4 regions of the Acidovorax bellezanensis genome follow, and region 1 is predicted to be linked to each of the others. Evidence: predicted binding sites of a transcription regulator. Region 1 holds the regulator's gene; each other region holds the start of a gene.
What was found. Region 1 encodes sigma-54, which starts transcription at its own class of promoters, with help from an activator protein. Its sites were predicted from a motif close to TGGCANGNAANCTGCTTT; they were not measured.
Positions count from the first base shown of each region.

Region 1 (2,182 bases):
CTTGACGCGCAAGGCCGCGAAATTCAGGCTGGTCAGCGGGCTGTGCTGCGACGTGACTTCGATCTTGAAGCTTTGGCGCGTGGTGAACCAGATCTCCCAGGCCACCTCGCTGGCCGCACGGTACAGATCGTTCTCGCTGCGGTACATCGTGGTCGACAGTTGCACCAGTACCCGCTGGGCCAGACGGCTGTGCAGGTTGAGCAGCAGCGCATCGCGCCAGGAGGCACGCAGCATCACACCGCCGCGCCCGACCAACAGGTCGTTACCCGTCAGCCCGGTGATACGGTGGGCCTCTTCGGCCAAATAGTCCTCAACGCCGGCGGCGCAGGGCAAAAACAGTTGCAGTTGATTCATAGCAGGGGAGCAAGCATACGCGTTTGCGGGGGATTACGCGCATGCGAGGGCTTGCCTACAGGGCTTTGCGCAGATTGGCCGGGGCGATTTTCAGCACGTCGCGGTATTTGGCCACGGTGCGGCGCGCGCACTCGATGCCCTGCTCCTTGAGCATTTCCGCCAGTTGGCTGTCGGACAGCGGCTTGGTCGGGCTTTCCGCCGCGACGAACTGCTTGATCAGCGCCCGCACCGCGGTGCTCGACGCATTGCCGCCGGTCTCCGTGCCCAGGCCCGAACCAAAGAAATACTTGAGCTCATAGGTGCCCATGGGCGTGGCCATGTACTTGGCCGTGGTCACCCGGCTGATGGTCGACTCATGCAGACCCAGCTCGTCGGCAATGTCGCGCAGCACCAGCGGCCGCATCGCCAGCTCGCCATGGGTGAAGAAGTTCTTTTGCCGCTGCACGATGGCCTGCGACACGCGCAAGATGGTGTCGAAACGCTGCTGGATGTTCTTGATGAACCAGCGCGCTTCCTGCAACCGCTGCTGCAGTCCCGCATGCCCTTCGCTGCCCTTGTGGCCGCGCAAGGCATTGGCATAGATGTCATGCACGCGCAGGCGCGGCATGACTTCGGGGTTGAGCTGCACGCTGAACTGGGGCTGGCCGTCACCGCTGCTGCGCGCCAGCTTGCGCACGATCACATCGGGGACGATGAGGTTGCGCTCCACGTCGGCAAAGCGCCGGCCGGGTCGTGGCTCCAGCCGGCCAATCAAGGCGATGGCGGCGCGAACGCGTTCGTCGCTGGCCCCGCAGGCCTGCATCAGGCGGCGCACGTCGCGCCGCGCCAGCAGTTCCATGGGTTGGGCGCAAATGCGCAGCGCCACCTGCACCGTTTCGTCGTCGATGTCCTGATCGGCCAGATGCGTGCCTGCGCGCCGCGCCAGGTCCTGCAATTGCAGCGTCAGGCATTCGGCCAGGCCACGCGCGCCCACGCCCACGGGCTCCAGCGATTGCAGCAGGCGCAGCGCCACCGTGAAATGGTGGACCAGCTCTTCCTGCTCTTCGAGCGCATCCGGGCCGGCCAGGCCCGCGGCCAGCTCTTCCAGTGGGTCTTCGAGGTAGCCGTGCTCGTTGAGCGATTCGATGAGAAAACGCAAGGCCGCGCGATCGACGTCGTTGACGCGCAGCGACAGCGCCTGGCGGTGCAGGTAATCGGTCAGCGACTCCTGGCTGCGAGCCAGCTCCGTGGCATCGGCCTCGTCATCGCCCTGACCGCTGCGCGCGCGCGCTTCACCGCCCCACTCGCTGTCGTCCGGGGCCAGGGCAGCGCTGCCGTCACCGTCCCAATCGGGCGCGGCATCCACGGGCGCAGCCACATCACCGCCATCGGCATCGCTGCTGGTGCTGGTCTTGTCGGTGCTCGCCGGGCCGGCATACTGCGCGTCTTCCAGCGCATAGTCGTCGCGCTGCGCCGGCGCATCGGCCTGGGCCAGGCCGAACTCCTCGCGCTCAGCCTCTTCCGTGGTGCGCTCGAGAAAAGGGTTGTCGTCGAGCATGTGCTCGACTTCCTGGGTCAGCTCCAGGGTGGAGAGCTGCAGCAACCAGATCGACTGCTGCAGTTGGGGCGTGAGTGCGAGATGCTGCGATACGCGTAGTGACAGTCCCGGCTTCAACAGCATTCCCCCTTGACACGACACAAGCTACAGCACATGGCCATCACATCCTGAAATGCTCGCCGAGGTACACCCGGCGTACATCGGCGTTGTCCACAATCTCGGCCGGTGTTCCCTGGGCGAGCACATGGCCGTCGCTGATGATGAAAGCGTGATCGCAAATACCCAGGGTTT
Region 1 is NZ_JAODYH010000003.1:973,009-975,190, forward strand. Features, by position in the region: gene N0K08_RS08085 (THUMP domain-containing class I SAM-dependent RNA methyltransferase) at 1-354, opposite strand, end outside; gene N0K08_RS08090 (RNA polymerase factor sigma-54) at 410-2,008, opposite strand; gene lptB (LPS export ABC transporter ATP-binding protein) at 2,052-2,182, opposite strand, start outside.

Region 2 (2,182 bases), on a different contig from region 1:
CGGCCCTGGTCTGGGCTTCGGGCATGGTCTTCCTGGCGGCGTTCTGGGTGCTGATTCCCGTGGCCATCTGGATTTATGCGCTGGTGTTCGCTTTCTCTTCGCTGTGGTTTGCCCATTTCTGCCTGGCGGCGCTGGAGCAGTTGCGCGCCGGCGGGCCCGTCGTTGATGCATCTGACGTGATCGTGCCGCTGGCCCCGCAGCCCGCGGCCGAGGTCGTCGCGCCTTCTCTTTCCTCCTCCACCAAGTGATTCTTCATGGATTTGCAGTTTGGCGCCCTCATCATTGGCGATGAGATTCTCTCGGGCAAGCGGGCCGACAAGCATTTGACCAAGCTGATCGAGCTGTTGTCCGCTCGCGGCTTGACGCTGTCCCATGCCGAGTACGTGGGCGACGACCGCCCGCTGCTGACGGCGGCGCTGTCGCGGGCGTTTGACAGCGCATCCGTGGTGTTCTCGTTCGGCGGCATCGGTGCCACGCCCGACGACCACACCCGCCAGTGCGCGGCCCAGGCCCTGGGCGTGCCGCTCGCGCTGCACCCCGAGGCGGTGGCGCTGATCCAGGAGCGCATGCGCGATGTCGCGCTGGAAAAAGGCGAGGCTTTCGAGCCCGACCGACCCGATAACCTGCACCGCCTGCAAATGGGCAATTTCCCGCAGGGCGCGACCATCATTCCCAACCCCTACAACAAGATTGCCGGCTTCTCCTGCGCGGGCCGCAAGGGCGGGGCCGTGCATTTCGTGCCGGGCTTTCCGGTCATGGCCTGGCCCATGGTGGAAAGCGTGCTCGAGCGGCACTATGCGCCGCTGTTCAATGGCCCCGCGCGGCAGGAGCGTTCGGTGCTGGTGTTTGGCGTGGGCGAGGCTACACTCACGCCGCTGATGCAGCAGCTGGAAGCGACGCATGGCGCAATCCGCGTCTTCAGCCTGCCCAGCGTGGACCATGCCGAGCATGGCCCCCATGTGGAGCTGGGCCTCAAAGGCCCGGCGGTGGACGTGACTGCGGCCTGGCCCGAGTTGCTGGCGGGTCTGCACTCTATTGGTGCAAAAACAAGCACCGAATTGGTGCGTGATTTGTGATTTTTTTCAGCGCCGGCGGATTGCACTGTTTTGGTGACATCCGCGGGTGCGCAGTGTCCCGTCTTTGGCGTGTGGCGGGACACGCGTGGGGCTTCAGGGCAGGGTGTGCAAAGTTGGCACGCAAACTGCTTGATGTTCCGCAACCCTTTTGAACAAGCCGTTTTTCCAGGAGATCCTGATGGCGAAGACCGTTGCAGACGTGATGAAGATGGTGAAAGAGAACGAGGTCAAGTTTGTTGACCTGCGCTTCACCGATACCCGTGGCAAGGAACAGCACGTGACTGTGCCTGTGTCGCATTTCGATGAAGACAAGTTCACTTCGGGCCATGCATTTGACGGCTCCTCGGTGGCCGGCTGGAAGGGCATTGAAGCCTCGGACATGCAATTGATGCCCGATCCCAATACCGCCAACATCGATCCTTTCTTCGAAGAAACCACGCTGTTCCTGCAGTGTGACGTGATCGAGCCCAGCGACGGCAAGGCCTACGACCGCGATCCGCGTTCGATCGCCAAGCGCGCTGAAGCCTACCTCAAGGCCTCGGGCCTGGGCGACACGGCCTACTTCGGTCCCGAACCCGAATTCTTCATCTTCGACGGCGTGCGCTGGACCAATGAACCCGGTCACGTGAGCTACGAAATCGAAGAATACGAAGCGCCCTGGAACAGCGGCACCAAGTTCGATTCCGGCAACCGCGGTCACCGTCCCACGACCAAGGGCGGCTACTTCCCCGTGCCTCCCGTCGACAGCACGCAAGACATGCGCGCCGAGATGTCGCTGATTCTCGAATCCCTGGGCATTCCGGTCGAAGTCTTCCACCACGAAGTGGCAGGCGCAGGCCAGAACGAAATCGGTACGCGCTTCTCCACCCTGGTGGAACGCGCCGACTGGACGCAGCAGCTCAAGTACGTGGTCTGGAACGTGGCCAACACCTACGGCAAGACGGCGACTTTCATGCCCAAGCCTTACGCTGGCGACAACGGCTCGGGCATGCACGTGCACCAGTCGGTCTGGAAAGACGGCAAGAACCTGTTCGCTGGCGACGGCTATGCCGGTCTGTCGGACTACGCTCTGTACTACATCGGCGGCATCATCAAGCACGCCCGTG
Region 2 is NZ_JAODYH010000001.1:256,729-258,910, reverse strand. Features, by position in the region: gene N0K08_RS01130 (EI24 domain-containing protein) at 1-248, shown strand, start outside; gene N0K08_RS01125 (competence/damage-inducible protein A) at 255-1,076, shown strand; gene glnA (type I glutamate--ammonia ligase) at 1,255-2,182, shown strand, end outside.
Region 2: glnA (type I glutamate--ammonia ligase) is a predicted target of sigma-54. The motif match lies at 1,191-1,208, and genes of this name have one in related genera.

Region 3 (2,182 bases), 760 kb from region 1:
GAGCTGCGACAACACCACGAACAGCGCCGTCGCCGCCACCGCCCAGCCGTAGTCGGTGAATACATAGTTGTAGGCCGCCAGGTACATCTGGTTCGGGTCGACCGCATGGTCCGGCGGAACGGCATGCGAGATCGCCAGATAGGCGAGCAAGGCGCCGCCCAGCATCTTGGCCACGCCCAGCAGCACCCAGCCCGGCCCGCCCAGCATCACCGCGCCCCACCAGCGCCAGCGATTGGCCTGGGTGCGCACCGGCATGAAGCGCAGGTAGTCGGCCTGCTCGCCCATCTGGGTGATGAGTGCAATGCCCATGGTCAGGCCTGCACCAAAAAGAGGCAGACTGAAGCCCGCCACCTGGCCTTCGCGCTGTGCCTGCGCCCCCGGATAGTGCAAGACATCGGAAAACACCCCAGGCTGGTGCGCCAGCACATAGACAAAAGGCACGACCAGCATCAGCAGCCACAGCGGCTGCGTCCAGACCTGCAGCCGGCTGATGGCCGACACGCCGTGGGTCACCAAGGGAATGACCACCAAAGCGCAGACCAGATAGCCCCAGCGCGGCGGAATGTCCAGCGCGAGTTCGAGCGCATAGGCCATCACGGCCGCTTCGAGCGCAAAGAAAATGAAAGTGAAACTCGCGTAGATCAGCGAAGTGATGCTCGAGCCTATGTAGCCGAAGCCCGCGCCACGGGTCAGCAAGTCCATATCTACGCCATGGCGCGCCGCGTAGATGCTGATGGGCAGGCCGGCGGAAAAAATGATCAGGCCCGTGCAGACAATGGCCCAGAACGCGTTGATGAAACCGTACTGCACCAGCAAGGTCGCACCCACGGCTTCAAGCACCAGGAACGAGGCCGCGCCGAACGCGGTATGGGCCACGCCCCACTCCGACCAGCGGCGCGCGCGCTGCGGGGTGTAGCGCAGCGCGTAGTCCTCCAGCGTCTCGGTCGCCACCCAGCGGTTGTAGTCGCGCCGCACCTTGACCACCTGCTGCACCGCGGCCGGCCCGGCGCCTTCGGGCGCAGCCCCACCCGGGGCACGCTGCGCGTCCGCGATCTTCGACTCCTGGCTGCTGTGGTCCATGGCGATCTGCGTGCAGCTTCTGTGCCACGCTGCGCCGCCAAGCCATAAACCAGGGAATACCCTTGGTTTTGCAGCCGCCCGGCAGATCGCTGGAACGGGCGCGCGACAAGGAAAAGTAGCGACGCATCAAGTGTTGTGTGGGCCCCCTCCTTTCCCATGGCACGTACCTTGCTGCATGCTTGCTATCTGCATAGCCTCGCGGGCCCCGCGCCCGCCTTGACGCCATGGAACTCACGCCGCGTGAAAAAGACAAGTTGCTCCTGTTCACCGCCGCCTTGCTGGCCGAACGCCGCAAGGCCCGGGGACTCAAGCTCAACTACCCCGAAGCCATTGCCTTGATCAGCGCGACCGTCATGGAAGGCGCGCGCGACGGCAAGACCGTGGCCCAGATGATGAGCGAAGGCCGCCAGGTACTGACCCGGGCCGACGTCATGGACGGCATCGCCGAGATGATTCCCGACATCCAGGTCGAAGCCACTTTTCCCGACGGGACCAAGCTCGTCACCGTGCACGACCCCATCGTCTGATTTCTCCCGAGCACCGACTGCCATGCAAGCCAAACCCCTGATCGCTTCCGCCACCGCCGCCCTGGCCGCCCTGCCGCTGGCCGCGCTCGCCCATCCGTCCGCGGATGCCGGCGCCCATCACCACGCCCTCGACGCGGCCCTGCATGCCTTTGCCCACCCCTTCACGGGTGCCGACCACCTCGCGGCCATGGTCGCCGTAGGCGCCTGGAGTGCGCTCACGGTGCGCCCGGCCTGGCGCGCGCCCGCTGCCTTCGTGGCGCTGCTGGTGGCCGGCGCGCTCGCCGGCTTCGCGGGCCTGCAATTGCCCGGTGTGGAGCCGATGATCGCGGCCTCGGTGCTGGTGCTGGGTCTGCTGCTGGCCCTGCAGAAGAAAATGCCCTGGGGCGCCGCGGCCACGCTGGCCGGCGTGTTCGCCTTCTTCCATGGCGCGGCGCATGGCATGGAGCTCGCCGGTGACACCGGCCTGGCGGCCGTCGCCGCGCTGGCCGGCATGGCCCTGGGCTCGGCGCTGCTGCACCTCGCCGGCATGCTGCTGGGCCACGGCCTGCTGCAGCGCCACCGCCTGCTCGCCAGCC
Region 3 is NZ_JAODYH010000003.1:216,009-218,190, forward strand. Features, by position in the region: gene N0K08_RS04575 (hybrid sensor histidine kinase/response regulator) at 1-1,080, opposite strand, end outside; gene N0K08_RS04580 (urease subunit gamma) at 1,305-1,607, shown strand; gene N0K08_RS04585 (HupE/UreJ family protein) at 1,630-2,182, shown strand, end outside.
Region 3: N0K08_RS04580 (urease subunit gamma) is a predicted target of sigma-54. The motif match lies at 1,238-1,255, and genes of this name have one in related genera.

Region 4 (2,182 bases), on a different contig from region 1:
GCCACCAGCGACGGCTGCAGGCTCGCGCAGGCCAGGGCGGCGGCCAGCAGGCGGGAGACGGTATGTTGTCGGAAAAAAAGCATTCGTTGGGACCCGGGAGCATCGCCGGACAGTACGGCGACGGCAGTGGCACACCCCACTATGATGCCCGGATTGCGGCATTGTTCCGTCGGACAGCGCCTTGCGCACTTTTCTGCCCTTACCCGGCCATCATTCCATGACTTCACCACTCACCCATTTCGACGCCCAGGGCCAGGCCCACATGGTCGACGTAGCCGCCAAAGCCGCCACCCACCGCATCGCCGTGGCCCGTGGCCGCATTGAAATGCTGCCCGCCACCCTGGCACTGATCGCAGGGGGCAGCGCCAAGAAAGGCGACGTGCTGGGCATTGCCCGCATCGCCGGCATCATGGCCGCGAAAAAGACCAGCGACTTGATTCCCCTGTGCCACCCCCTGGCCATCACGCGCGTGGCCGTGGAGTTTGCGCTGCTGGAATCCGAGAATGCAGTGGAATGCACGGCCACGGTGGAAACCGTGGGCCCCACGGGCGTGGAAATGGAAGCGCTGACTGCCGTGCAGATCGCCCTGCTGACGATTTACGACATGTGCAAGGCCGCGGACCGGGGCATGTGCATCACGGGCGTGCGCGTGCTGGAGAAGCACGGCGGCAAGTCGGGGTCGTGGCAGGTGGCATAACGCAAAAACGCCCCTCGAAAGGGGCGTTTTCACAGGAGAGAGACTGGCAGCTTATCCGGGATAGGCTGCTAGTTCTCTAGCCGGTATTAACGGCAAGTCGATGGCTTGTACTTGGCATTCAAATCGCCACCGCATGACCATACGATCGTCGAAGTAGGCACGGTACCCGCTGCCAGCGAAGTACCAGCAGCGACGGCCGGTACTGCAGCCGAGCCACCGTTACAGGTAACGCCGGCAGGATCATAAGCGCATTGTGTAGGAGGATTGCTACCGGGTGTTGTTCCTGGAACGGCGGCAATAGCATCCGAGCCACCGTTCTTTGGTGTGAGGGTCAGCGTTTTTTGGGTGCTGATCGCGCCCGCTTTGGCAGTCAACGTGGCAGTAATCACGCCAGTATCTTTATTGATTTCAATTTTTTCAACCGAGTCCGTAGGCTTCGGAGAGCCCCAGCCCGCACCAAGATCAGCTGCGCCATTGGTCGCATTCTCAGCCACGGTGACCTTGGCACCCGACATCAGGCTCAAAGCTTCGGTCACGCGGGCGCGGACCATGTAGTCCTGGTAAGCCGGCAAGGCGACGGCGGCCAAAATACCGACAATCGCGACAACGATCATCAGTTCGATCAAGGTGAAACCTTGCTGGATAGAACGCTTCATGGAAAGCTCCTGGTTAAAAAGTGGGGGAACGCCTACCCTGTTAGCAATTGCTGTGCCAGAAGCTTTATCTGAGCCTGGAAGCGGTGGGCGCGGCAGGGGGAAGCAAAAGCAGCGGCGTTCCAACATTTTCTGACATGTTTGCCGCAGGCTGATGACAAATTTGTCACCCATGACGGCGTATCTGTCAAAAGTTGTCCCAAATCAAGGCTTTCAGTCCTCCATGGCGCTCGCGTTACCCACAGCCTCTGCAACTGGCGTGTCCCAGCTCAGGGGCACCGAGCAAGGGCCGCACCTGGGCGGTCCCCCCGAAGCGAGGGTGCCGTCCCTTAGCCGGGCGCCCCCCTCCACCGCAGGTTGCGAGGGGGAAGCGGCCCAGGGGGTGCTTCAGTTCAGGCGGGCTGCAGCAGGAATTGCAGGCGACTGCCGGCCAGCTCCATCCGGTCGCCGTGCTGCAGCGGCTGGGGCGCTGTGCCCACGCCCTGGCCGTTGAGCAGCAGGCTGCCGTCTTCGCCTTCGATGCGGGCCAGGGTAAAGCCCGTGGGCTTGTGCGTAATGGCGGCCACGGCCACGCCGGGCTTGCCCAGGGTGGTGACGGTCTTGACCAGTGGCACTTCGCGGCCGCCGTCTTCCAGCAGCAGGCTGGCGGACAGGGGCGCGGGCACCGGCGCAGGCACTGGCGCGGGCACCGGCCCAGGCGCTGGCTTGGGCGCAGGGGTCTCGGCGTTGTCCGCGCCCGAGAGCACCAGGTACATCTGGTATTTGCCGATGTCGAGCTGGTCGCCCGGCTGCAAGTCCTGGCGCGTGATGCGCTGGCGGTTCACATAGGTGC
Region 4 is NZ_JAODYH010000005.1:364,261-366,442, forward strand. Features, by position in the region: gene N0K08_RS13130 (M48 family metalloprotease) at 1-83, opposite strand, end outside; gene moaC (cyclic pyranopterin monophosphate synthase MoaC) at 218-697, shown strand; gene N0K08_RS13140 (pilin) at 784-1,353, opposite strand; gene N0K08_RS13145 (FHA domain-containing protein) at 1,743-2,182, opposite strand, start outside.
Region 4: N0K08_RS13140 (pilin) is a predicted target of sigma-54. The motif match lies at 1,394-1,411, and genes of this name have one in related genera.